Regions from separate parts of the Paenibacillus dendritiformis genome, predicted to be linked through region 3. Evidence: predicted binding sites of a transcription regulator. Region 3 holds the regulator's gene; each other region holds the start of a gene.

Region 1 (3,140 bases), 2.3 Mb from region 3:
CATAAATCAGCGGGGTTTTCCCAGCGAACAACACCCAAGTGGATTACAATGGAGCCCCGATAAAGAGCCAGGTTCTTCGCAAGGGCTGTGCACCAACGCTTCCTCCCCGTCCTTTCGTAGACATGCCAAAAAGACATGGCTTGCCGATCCATGTCTTGGGGCAGATTTGGCAGCAGCAGGGCGTATAGAACCGCCATCATCCCGTCAATGCTATTGCAAAGGGGGTGACACGCCATGGCTAAAGACGTGCTGTGCGAAGTGAACAGCTGCAAATACTGGGCTGCCGGCAATAAGTGCAACGCTTCTTCGATTTATGTCGTGAATCGTCAAGGAAGACAAGCAAGCAACTCGGAAGAAACGGACTGTAAAACGTTCGAGCCCAAAATTTAGCGCAGGTCCAAGCAGCCTTGCCGGGCTGCTTTTTCACTCTTGTACTGATAATTATTATCATTTCCTTCCGAATATATGCAAGCCCCGATCACCCTATTGAGAAAACGGATGCCTTTACGCAACTGCATGCCCAAATGGCCTCAAGGATCAAGAAACCAGGCCCGGACTGGACGGACCTGGTTCAATATATCACGCGAGCGGAAGCTTATCCCGTGACAGATTGGTCAAGGCTCCCGGAGGAGGAAGCCGCCGCAGTTGGGGCCGCTGATGCCATAGAAGCGGAAGCACCCGGCGCGGAAGTCCGAGCCGGCATGGCTTCATCCGGATTCGGCCGCAAATAAGCCAGGCAGTAAGCGCCCGCCACGAAGACGGCACCGCCGGTGAGGTTGCCTAGCCAGACCGGAATGAAGTTCATGATATATTCTCCCCAGCTGTAATAGCCTTCGAAGATGGCTGCCGGAATGACGAACATGTTGGCCACCACGTGCTGGAAGCCGATGGCTACGAATGTCATCGTCGGGAACCAGATGCCCAATACTTTGCCGCTGAAGCTCTTGGAGCCGTAAGACAGCCACACCGCCAACGCCACGAGCCAGTTGCAGCCGATACCGGAGACGAACGCTTGCAGGAAGCCTTCTTCCAGCTTGTGTCCGGCGACGGACACGGTCTTCTCCAGATAGACGCCATCGGCGGTCAGGCCGACGATATGCCCGAAGAAGTATGCGACGAATATCGCTCCCAGGAAATTGCTCAACGTAATCACGATCAGATTGCGTGCGACCTCGCCGGTCGTAATTCGGCCCTTCATCCGGGCCAACGGGACGGCCATCATATTGCCGGTCAGCAGTTCGCCGCCCCCCAGCAGGACGAGGATAAGCCCGATCGGGAAGAGGGACGCGCCGATAAGACCGGTGATCGTCCCCCACTCCAGAGGAGCCCCCGCCGTCACCCGTATATACAGTAAATATCCCAGCGCGATGAACGCGCCTGCCAGAAAACCCAGTATCACCATAACCGACAGCGGATTGCGGGCCTTGGCCGTTCCTGTCTCCACCGTCGCTGCCGCTATTTCCTGCGGCTTCAAGTATCCTGCCATATTGCATTACCTCCTTGCACCGCAAGTACCTTGTCGCCTGTCGCATCCTCCCGGATGAACGCAACGGTCACGCCGTTATGGCAGTCCGTTGCAGACGGATGTAAGATGCAAGTTCATTGTATCGAAGGTTCTCAGTCGAGGTTGTGCAATTTATCACAAGACAATGTTCAAAATGAACAATCTGGCAACACCTCATGGAGGAAATCAAGAACCGCCGGGAGCCCCCATGAACCGCCAAAAACGACAAAAAGCCCGCGTACCTTGCGGCCGCGGACTTCGTTATCTGAATTAGGCTCTCGCGATGATGCTGCGGGCGATGTGAACTCCGGCCGCCCCCGCTTGCGCCAACCCCCGGGTAACCCCGGCCCCGTCGCCGCCGCAGTACAGCCCGGCAATCTCGGATTCGAGCGACGCATCCAGCTTCGGGCGGGCCGAGTAGAATTTCGCCTCGACGCCGTAGAACAGCGTATGCTCGGAAGCGATTCCCGGCGTCACCTTGTCCAGCGCCTCCACCATTTCGATGAGGCTCTTCATCGTGTTATATGGCAGCACGAGACCGAGATCGCCCGGCACCCCCTCGCGGAGCGTCGGCTCCAGGAAGCCTTCCCGAATGCGCTTCTCGGTAGAGCGGCGGCCGCGGAGGATATCGCCGTATTTCTGCACAATGACGCCGCCGCCGGACAGATCGTTGGCGCGTTTGCAGATTTCGCGGGCATACTCGTTCGGCTTGTCGAACGGCTCCGTGAACGTGTGCGAGACGAGCAGGGCGAAGTTCGTATTTTTCGAGCCGAGCTTCGGATCCTTGTAAGAGTGGCCATTCGCGCACATGATGCCGCTGTGGTTCTCGACCACGACATGTCCGGACGGATTGCTGCAGAAGGTGCGCACCCGCGTGCCTACGGACGTGTTGAAGATGAACTTGCCTTCATACAGATGCTCGTTAATCTCCCGCATGACGACATCAGACGTCTCGACGCGCACGCCGACATCGACCTGATTGTTGTACATTTTCAGGCGGCGCTTCTTCAGAATCTCCTTCAGCCAGGCGGAACCGTCCCGTCCCGGCACGATAACGACGCGATCGGCTTCGAGCGTCTCGCCGCCCTTCAGTTCGATGCCCTTCACGACATGGCGGCCGTCTTCCTTCACGGTGACGAGATCCGCCACTTCGGTCTTATGCATCATATCGATACGGGTCTTCAAGTATTCAAAAATCGATTTCAAAATCTCCAGGTTCTGCTCCGTCCCCAAGTGGCGGACTTCCGCACGCAGCAGCTTCAAGCCTGCCGCATAGCCCTGCTGTTCGATCCGGCGCACGGTCTCGGTCGTCGGGTCGGTTATATTCGTCGTGGCACCATGCTCCAAATTGATGCGGTCCACGTATTGAATCAGATCAAGCACCTGCGAGGGCGGCAAATAATCCGTCAGCCAGCCGCCGAACTCGGTCGTGATATTGAATTTGCCGTCACTATAGGCGCCGGCTCCGCCGAAGCCGTTTGTGATGGAACAGGCGGGCAAGCATCCGGCGAATTCTTTGCGGCCGATAGCCGGAGGGCAGAATTGAATTTTCTCCTCCAGAATCGGACAGCTCCGCCGGTAAATATCATGGCCTTTGTCCACCAACAGTACGTTAAGATGGGGGGCTTTCAACGTC
Region 2 (3,140 bases), 3.2 Mb from region 3:
TCGCGTCCTCGGTGCGCATGACGCCGAAGACGACCCACGGCTGGCGCCCCATCTCCGCCATGAGCCATCCGGTTGAATTGGCCAGGAACGGGAAGGCGATCGCGCCGACCATCAGCTTCAAGAACCAGGGCCGCTGCTCCAGCTTGCGTCTGCGGGCCAGCATAAAGCCATAGATGGCGATCAGACACATCAGGCCCCCGGCGAAGACCATCGTGCGGAAACTCCAGAAGGTCATTTTGACCGAAGGAATGTAATTCCCGGGTCCGTATTTTTCCTCGTACTCCGCCTGGATCTGGTTCATTCCCTCCACGCTGCCGCTCAGCTTGCTGTGCGCCAGAATGCTCAGCATATACGGGACTTGCAGCTTGGATGTCGTGTCCTGGTTCTCCGTATCGATGCGGGCGAACAGCGTGAACGGGGCCGGATCCTCGCTGGTGTCCCATAACGCTTCCGCGGCGGCCATCTTCATCGGCTGCGACTTGATCAGATGCTGGGCTTGCTCATGGCCGATGAAGGCGATGAGTAGGGCCGAGACGAGGGCGACTGTAATGGAGACGCGGAATGAGATCCGGAACATCTCGGGTTTGTGCCGCTTCAGCAGCTTCCATGCGCTGACGCCGGCCATGAAGAACGCGCCGGTCGCGAGGGCGGCGAATAACGTATGCGGAAATTGCAGCCACAGCTGCGGATTGCGGATGATCGCCCAGAAATCGCTCATCTCCGCTCTTCCGTTTTGGAACACGTATCCGACCGGGGCATGCATGAAGGCGTTGGCCGTCAATATCCAGAAGGCCGACAGCATCGTGCCGATCGAGACGAGCCAGATGCATGCCAGATGGACGCGCTTCGACAAGCGATCCCAGCCGAACACCCATAAGCCGATAAACGTAGACTCCATAAAAAAAGCGAGCAGGCCCTCGATCGCCAGCGAAGGGCCGAACACGTCGCCGACGAAGCGGGAATAATTGGACCAGTTCATCCCGAACTGAAACTCCTGCAGAATGCCGGTGACGACACCGACCGCGAAATTGATCAGAAATAATTTGCTCCAAAACTGGGCGGACTGCTTATAAATGTCTCTGCCTGTTCGGACGTAGAACGTCTCCAACAGGGCGATTAGGAATGCCAGGCCAATCGTCATCGGGACGAAAATGTAGTGGAATAGCGTCGTCGAAGCGAATTGGATGCGTGCAAGAATGACCTGATCCATAACGGCCTCCTTTAGCTGATTCATGTTCTGGTTGAAAATGGCCTGCCGGGCGCCCTATTTTGTGAATGGCTTCACGTAAAAGACGGCACGTGATGCGCTGTCCGTGGAGGGCGGGCGATGGCCAGGCGATCGCTTATGCATGATCATAGTCCAGACGGCGCTGCGTGTCGCCATCCACTTTTACCGGGCCAACTCATCCATGTTCAACACACTGCCACATAGTTGACAATGTTTCGATGAAATCGGTCTGTGCCGGGGAAATAAACATAATGCTATACTTATATTGTGTGATAAAAATCACATACAAAGGTCAACAAGAGGTGGATGGGGATGTGGCAACCGGATCGTTCGAGCAAGCAGCCGTTATATCAGCAGATTGCCGCATATATAGAACGGAGAATCATCTATGGGGAATTCCCGCCGGGAAGCCTTCTCCCTTCAGAGCGCAAATTGGCCGGGCAAATCAACGTCAATCGCAGCACCGTCGTGCAGGCCTATGAGGAATTGCGCGCCTCCGGAATGATTGAGAGCATGGTCGGGAGCGGAACGCGGGTAAGCAAATCACGTTGGGGCGCCGCTCCGAAGCAAACGCCGGATTGGCTACAATATGTGGATGATGGGGCGGCCATGCAGCCGCGCCAATCTTACATGCAGCTGATTCGCAACCAACTGGATTCGGGACGTCCGCTCATCGACTTCGCCAGCGGCGAGCTGTCCCCGGATTTGTCGCCCAGTGAGGCCATCCGCCTGCTGCTGAGCGAGCATGCGCTGCATGAAGACCTGGGATATGACCATCCTCAGGGCTATGTTCCGCTGCGGCAGGAGCTGGCCTCGTATTTGAAGCAGTACCGCGGCATTCGGGCCACGGAAGCCTCGATACTGGTCACTTCGGGATCGCATCAGTCGCTTTATCTGATTACGAAGCGTCTGTTAAGCCCGGGCGATGCCGTGGCGATCGAAGACCCGTCTTATTACTATTCGCTCCCGATGTTCCATACGGCAGGCCTGCGGTTATTCCGCCTGCCCGTAGATGAGAAGGGCGTCTGTCCCGAAGGGATCCTGTCGCTGCACCGGGAGCATCAGATACGCATGATATTTGTGAACCCGAATTATCATAATCCGACCGGCCGCTTGCTGGATCCGTCGCGCCGGGAACGGCTGCTCGAGATTTGCGGGCGTCTGGGCATTCCCATTGTCGAAGACGATCCGTTCAGCTTGACCTCATTCACGGGCAATCCGCCGCCTTCGCTCAAATCAAGCGATTCCGGCAGCACCGTGCTGTACATCGGATCGCTCTCCAAAATCGTCGCTTCGGGTTTGCGCATCGGCTGGATGGTCGCTCCCCAATCCGTGGTGAGCCGGCTGACGGACGAGAAGCAGCAGATGGATTTCGGCCTAAGCGTCCTGCCGCAGCGCATTGCGGCGGAATTGCTGTCTTCGGCCCATTTTGAAGGGCATCTGGTCCGTCTGCGGAGAGAGCTGTCGCACAAGCGGAACCTGCTGCTTGACGCTCTTCAGCGGGAGCTGCCGGGCAAGCTGTCCTATACGCTGCCGCAAGGCGGGTTGCATCTGTGGTGCCGGATGAGACAGCCTGTCGACGATGGCAGACTGCTGGAGGAGAGTCTGCGGCGGGGCGTCGCCTTCGTTCCGGGAAGCGTCTACGGATCGGAGCGGGGCTATGTCCGGTTCACGTTCGCGCGTCCGCAGACCGGCGAGATCGGCCCCGGCATCGCGTTATTCGCGGAAGCGCTGCGTGCGGCAGGAGGATAAGATGAGGATAAGCTTATGATTTCAAGCGAGATCATAGGCTTTTTTTGTGCGCTTCGGATGGAAAAGGCGGCCGGCATGGGCCCCTGGGGCCTTCGTGTCGGCCCGCCCGCAACCGACAAAAGAGCGTGCTCGTCCGGCCGGGCCGGGAGCACGCTCTTCT
Region 3 (3,140 bases):
ACCGGTTGCGGCGGCGGCGACTGCGGCTTCTGGCCATGCGTTCCTCCCGTCAGCGCTCAAGCAGGCGCTCGAAGCACCGCCCGGCTTCATAGAGAATGCGCTCTTCGTCCAAGGTGAGGCATTGGCCGTCCTTGATCACTTGGCGCCCGTCGACCCATACATGGGCGACATCTTTAGCGGAAGCGGAATAGATCATATGCGAGACGAAGTCGGTATGCGGCACGAAATGCGGCTGGTTCACATTCACCGCTACGATATCCGCCTTCATGCCGGCTTCCAGCAGCCCCAGCTTCTCCGCCCGGATCGTCCGGGCTCCGTACAGCGTGCCCATGCGCATCGCTTCAGCTGCCGGAACGGCCGTCGGATCGCCGGATACGCCCTTATGAATCAGGGCCGCCAGGCGCATCTCTTCGAACATATCCAGATTGTTGTTGCTTGCCGGCCCGTCCGTTCCGAGCGATACGGTTACGCCCGCGCGAAGCAGCTCGGGCACCCGGGCGACGCCGGAAGCCAGCTTCAGATTGCTGCCGGGATTATGAGAGACCGCTACATCGTGACGAGCCAGTACTTCGATCTCCTCATCGGTCAGATGCACGCCGTGCGCCACGAAGGAAGGCCGGGAGAAGAAGCCGAGCTTCTCCAGATGAGCGACGGGACGAAGCCCGTAGTCCGCGACATTCTGGGCGACTTCCGCCGCGGTCTCCGACATGTGCGTATGCAGCGGAAGATCGAGATCATGCGCCGCCTGCACGAACTTCTCGATGAAGCCCGGAGGACATGTATACGGAGCGTGCGGAGCCAGCATCGCCGTGATGCGCCCGTCCGCCTTCCCGTGCCAATCCTGGGCGAATTGAACGGCTTCCCGGAGCTTCGCTTCCTGCACGTCTTCCGGGCATAAGCCGATGGCGCCGCGCATCAGGCAGGCGCGCATGCCGGACTCCTCGACGACCTTGGCCACCTCATCCATATGGTCGTACATATCCACGAATGTCGTCGTCCCGCCTTTCAGCATTTCCAGGACCGAGAGCGCCGTTCCCCAGCGGACATCCTCCGCGGTGAATTTCGCTTCCATCGGCCACATCTTCTCCTGCAGCCACGTCTGGAGCACCATGTCGTCTCCATATCCGCGCAGCAGCGACATCGCCGCATGGCCGTGCGTGTTGATGAGCCCTGGCATGAAGAACAGCCCTTTGCCGTCGATCCGCGCCGCTTCGGAAGTGTCATGCTCCTGCGGCAGCTGTTCTCCCACATATACAATCATGTCATCTTCAATGACCATCGCGCCTGTAACGGCCGTGCGCTCCGCGCCTGGGCGGAGCGAAGCAAAGGTCCCGTTCTCAATAATCATTTTCGTCATTCTACCGGAGCTTCCTTTCTATCATCGGATAAATAATAGGCCAGACTGAACATGTCCGTCGTAAAATCGGCCGTATGCACCCGGACATGAGCCGGGACGCGAAGGATGACCGGCGCGAAGTTCAAGATCGCCTCGACGCCCGCCTCGACGAACTGTTCCGCGACATGCTGCGCCTCCGAGGCGGGCACGGTAATGATGCCGATGCGGATTTTCTGCTCGCGCACGGTGTCCGCCAACTCGCTCATCGGCTGCACCCGCAGATTATTGATCTCGGTGCCTACCTTCGACTCCAGCGCGTCGAATACGGCCACAATCCGCATATTATCCTTCATATAAGCCGTATAGTTGCACAATGCATGGCCCAGCTTCCCCGCGCCGACGAGACCGACATGAATAATCTGATCCAGCTTCAGTATATGACGGATTTGTTGAATCAGGTAAGAGACGTCATACCCGATTCCTTTGCGTCCAAAATCGCCGAAATATGCCAAGTCTTTGCGAATCTGGGCGGGATTGAGGTCCAGCTTCTGCCCCAAATCCTGTGAAGAAACCGTCAGAACCTCTCGCTGCTTCAGTTCCATCAGATGACGTAAATAAACCGGCAGTCTGCGAACGACAGCTTCTGATATTTTCAACGTTTTCATATCTATTTCGTTGCCCCCTCATCGCTCTTACACGCCTATTTTTCGTGCTCGCTTAACCACGCTTCGATTCTGGGCACCAGCTGCACATTGGCCATGTGCTCCATCTTCGGCCCAGGAAGCGAATATAAGAAATGTTTGCCGTAGCTCGTCTCGATTACCCGCGTATCGTACACGATGACGATGCCTTTGTCCTGAGCGGTCCGCACAAGGCGTCCGAAGCCCTGCTTGAAGCGGATGACCGCCTGCGGAACCGAATATTTCCGGAACGGGTTCTGCTTCTGGCGCTTCAGCCGATCGCATTTGGCTTCGACGAGCGGATGGTTCGGCGGCTGGAAGGGCAGCCGGACAATGGCGAGACAGGTAAGCGCGTCGCCGGGAATGTCGACGCCTTCCCAGAAGCTGCTCGTACCGAGCAGCACGGAGGCCGGCTGCTCCCGGAAGCGGCGAGTCAGCTTGCTGCGGTTCCCGCTGTCGATGCCTTGGCCCAGCACCTGGATGCCGCTTGCGCTCAACGCTTCCTTCAGCGGGTCGTACACATCCCGGAGCATGCGGTACGAAGTGAACAGGACGAGCATCCTGCCGCGCGTGACGAGCGCCACATCCCCGATCGATTTCGCGAGCGTCTGATTGAAGACTGCGTCGGACGAGCCTTTGACGCTGGGGAAATCCCGCGGGATTACGACCAGCGCCTGCTCCCGGTAATTGAACGGGGAAGGCAGAATCACCGTATGCAGCCTGCCGTCATTGGCGGCTTCCGCAAGGCCGATCTGTTCCTGCACGAACTGAAAGGACTTGTCGACGGACAGCGTCGCCGAAGTGAGGATGACGCTCTTTTTCGGTTCGAAGAAATACCGGTTCAGCGCGTCGCTCACATCAACCGGCACGGCATACATTTGCAGCGACTTGAATTTGAACTGCGTATTGCCCTCCATCCAGTAGACCGTCTCCGGATCCGATCCTTGCATGAACAGGCGGAAATCGTCGCGCACCTGTCCTACATCCTTCAGCAGCCCGCTAATATCGACGATGACGCCTTCGAGTTCTTCGTCATCGGCCTCTTTCCACTCATTGACCAGCTTTTCGCCCGAGCGCACGATGTCGCTGAGCCGGGTGTGGATCGATTTTTCCAGCTCCACCGC
Region 4 (3,140 bases), 2.8 Mb from region 3:
CCACCGCCCTTCCTTGCCCATCCCGTTCGGATTGCAGGCCGTATCGAACAAAATCTTGCCTTCCGGATGATCGCTCAATACGGTATAGACCGGAAACTCCACGAACTCCGTGGCCGCATTCGGATTTAGAATCGTAGCCGGATTATGCATGCCGATCAACCAGTTTTTGTCCATGCTCATGCGGCCGTTATCCATCACATACAGCTTAGGACGGGCTTTCATCACATTCGTCATGTTCCTTTCCTCCCATGTAATGTACGACTTAGGGTACACCTTTGATTCTATGATCAGCGATGGAGACTTATAAACTAAACTTGAGACATGACAAAAAAAGCATAATAACGTCCCTTCGCCTTCAGGACATCATTATGCTTGGGCATTCTCCGATCCGCATCTTTAATAAAATAATCTTGGCACCAATAATTGGATTCTGTTCGTTGGCAGCATAATAGCCGCGCAGCCTCCATCTCCGAAGCCGGGCGAACTCCGCAAAACTGCTTGATTCTCCATATACGCCGATTCGGTAAGCGAAATCCTGCGTAAATACAGCATTTCGATATGGGCGGCTTTACCAGAAAGGGAATCCTGCAAAATTACAGGATTTTCATCCGTTTCGCCTTGGCTTGAAGCAAAAGGGCCTAAAATGATGTAGATTTGCAGCAATTCCTCGGGATGTGGACTCATTGAGCCAAAAATCCTGTAAAATAGCAGCAATTTCCTCCACAGGTCACGCTGCTGGCACGCTTCATCGCCGTATTGCTCGATTCCCCGCCCTCATAACATAAATCTAAATCATCGTAGGTCTTCCGAAGCATGTCACGCCAATCGGGATGATTGCTGCCTGACAGCACCCTCTCCGTCAATCTGTCATCCAGAGCGATGGCCATGCCATGTTGATCGGCGAAGGGCGCTATGGTGCGATAGGCTCTCTCATAAGGACTAGAAATGATATGTTCGATAGGTTTGTCCGCCAAAAATTCCGCAAGCTTGTGCGCTTGCCGCACACCGGCTGCGGTTAACGGCGCGTCCGGAGCTTGCCCTTCCGCTAGGGAATGCCGCACAATGTATACATTTTTCATGACCAATATCCTCCTGATAAGACAATGTGGGAGTTCAGGCCTTGGCAGCTTCCGGCTCGGGAAATCCATGTTGAATGGCAGGCGTGTGGCCCCGCCAATTCTTTGCAAATGATTATGATAACATAGAGTTCCTGAACTTGGAAGCTATGAGGTGTCATGAAATGTTCTTGATCATCTTGCGCGCCTCATCCTAGAAACCCGATGCACGGTCACAAGAAATTCAAAACATTGTGAAAAAAATCACTATTAATGAGGGCGACATTATATTAAAATGAAGTGTACCTAACATCATAGAAAAACGGGGGTTGTTAACTTGAAGAAGAAAGCAGCAGCAATGTTGATTCTCGTTCTCTCTTTCATGCTCGTGATCGCGGGATGCGGCAGCGGCGGGAACCAGAATCAAAACGAGAGCCAGGGCAATGAAAAACCGGCGGAATCCCAAGAATCGGAAGCCGTGTCGGGTGCTTCTCAAACCAACTATACACCTATCGATCAATTAAAAGATAAATATGATATCATCATTGTCGGTGCAGGCGGCGCCGGAATGTCTGCCGCGCTTGAAGCCAAAGAAAAAGGCATGAACCCGGTTATTTTCGAAAAAATGCCGATTGCCGGCGGCAATACGATGAAATCCTCCTCCGGTATGAATGCTTCCCAGACCAAGTTCCAAAAAGAGCAAGGCATTGAGGACAACAATGACCTCTTTTACGAAGAGACGTTAAAAGGCGGCCATGGCACGAACGACAAAGAGATGCTTCGGTTCTTCGTCGATAATTCCGCAAGCGCCATCGAATGGCTTGATTCGATCGGAATTCGTCTGAACAATATCACGATTACGGGCGGCATGAACGAGAAGCGCACGCACCGCCCGGAAGACGGCTCGGCGGTAGGTCAATACCTCGTCAACGGTCTGGTGAGAAATGTTCAAGAGAAAGAAATTCCTCTGTTCGTAAATGCGAATGTAACGGAAATTACGGAGAAGGACGGCAAAGTAAACGGCGTGAAGGTCCTCTTCAACAATAACGATGAGAAGACGATTGCGGCGGATGCTGTCGTGGTGACCACCGGCGGTTATGGCGCTAACATGGATATGATTGGCGAGGTTCGCTCCGATCTGAAAGGTCTGGTGACGACAAACCAAGAAGGCAGCACCGGCGACGGCATCAAGATGATCGAAAAACTCGGCGGCGTCACGGTCGATATGGATCAAATCCAGGTTCACCCGACGGTGCAGCAAGAGAAATCCTATCTTATCGGGGAAGCGGTCCGAGGTGAAGGCGCAATCCTGGTTTCCAGCGAGGGCAAACGTTTCACAAACGAGCTGGACACGCGCGACAATGTCACGGCGGCCATCAACAAGCTGCCTGAAAAATCAGCTTATCTTGTATTTGATTCCGGCGTAAAATCCCGGGCGAAAGCCATTGAGCAGTACGACAAAATGGGCTTTGTCATTCAAGGCGATACCATTGAGGCGTTAGCCAAAGAAATTGGCGTTCCGGCAGATCAGTTAACTGCCACGCTGGATACATGGAACAGCGCCGTGAAGAACAAAGAGGATGCCGAATTCGGCAGAACGACAGCGATGGACCACGATCTGTCCAGCGGGCCATACTATGCCATCAAGATCGCCCCTGGGATTCACTACACCATGGGCGGCGTGAAAATCAATACAAACACTGAAGTGTTGAATAAAGACGGCCAGCCGATTCCTGGCTTGTTCGCAGCAGGCGAGCTAACAGGCGGCTTGCACGGTCAAAACCGCATCGGCGGCAACTCCGTGGCCGAGATCATCATCTTCGGCCGCCAAGCCGGCATTAAATCGGCTGAATTCGTACAAGCACAATAAACCGCCAATTTTCCGGCAGCACGCGACAAGCGCTTGTGCTCCTCAGAGTCCAAGCGCTTGTTTTTTTACACGCCAGCAAAAAGGCGACCGCTCCCCGGTGGAATGGAGGGAAGCGATCGCCGCTTGATTTATTGCCTTACTACACGAGCATCCCGGCAATCGCCGCGCTCATCAGGTTGGCCAATGTGGCGGCAATGACCGCACGGAAGCCCATC

What was found. Region 3 encodes Rex, which represses fermentation and respiration genes when NADH is low (regulators of the CRP and FNR family bind a similar motif). Its sites were predicted from a motif close to TTGTGAAATATTTCACAA; they were not measured.
Region 1: the regulator Rex is predicted to act here: its motif matches at 1,628-1,645, upstream of L6439_RS26580 (formate/nitrite transporter family protein).
Region 2: the regulator Rex is predicted to act here: its motif matches at 1,270-1,287, upstream of L6439_RS01480 (cytochrome ubiquinol oxidase subunit I).
Region 4: the regulator Rex is predicted to act here: its motif matches at 1,308-1,325, upstream of L6439_RS03555 (flavocytochrome c).

The regions. Positions count from the first base shown of each region.
Region 1 covers NZ_AP025344.1:5,981,140-5,984,279, forward strand. Annotated here, with positions in the region: gene L6439_RS26575 (DUF1540 domain-containing protein) at 235-390, shown strand; gene L6439_RS26580 (formate/nitrite transporter family protein) at 596-1,486, opposite strand; gene L6439_RS26585 (NAD(P)/FAD-dependent oxidoreductase) at 1,775-3,140, opposite strand, start outside.
Region 2 covers NZ_AP025344.1:293,839-296,978, forward strand. Annotated here, with positions in the region: gene L6439_RS01480 (cytochrome ubiquinol oxidase subunit I) at 1-1,210, opposite strand, end outside; gene pdxR (MocR-like pyridoxine biosynthesis transcription factor PdxR) at 1,541-2,980, shown strand.
Region 3 covers NZ_AP025344.1:3,632,482-3,635,621, forward strand. Annotated here, with positions in the region: gene L6439_RS15990 (cell wall elongation regulator TseB-like domain-containing protein) at 1-37, opposite strand, end outside; gene L6439_RS15995 (amidohydrolase) at 50-1,357, opposite strand; gene L6439_RS16000 (redox-sensing transcriptional repressor Rex) at 1,354-2,001, opposite strand; gene dinG (ATP-dependent DNA helicase DinG) at 2,037-3,140, opposite strand, start outside.
Region 4 covers NZ_AP025344.1:823,560-826,699, reverse strand. Annotated here, with positions in the region: partial or broken gene L6439_RS03570 (MBL fold metallo-hydrolase) at 1-234, opposite strand, end outside; gene L6439_RS03565 (hypothetical protein) at 397-684, opposite strand; gene L6439_RS03560 (histidine phosphatase family protein) at 681-1,079, opposite strand; gene L6439_RS03555 (flavocytochrome c) at 1,393-2,925, shown strand; gene L6439_RS03550 (NupC/NupG family nucleoside CNT transporter) at 3,065-3,140, opposite strand, start outside.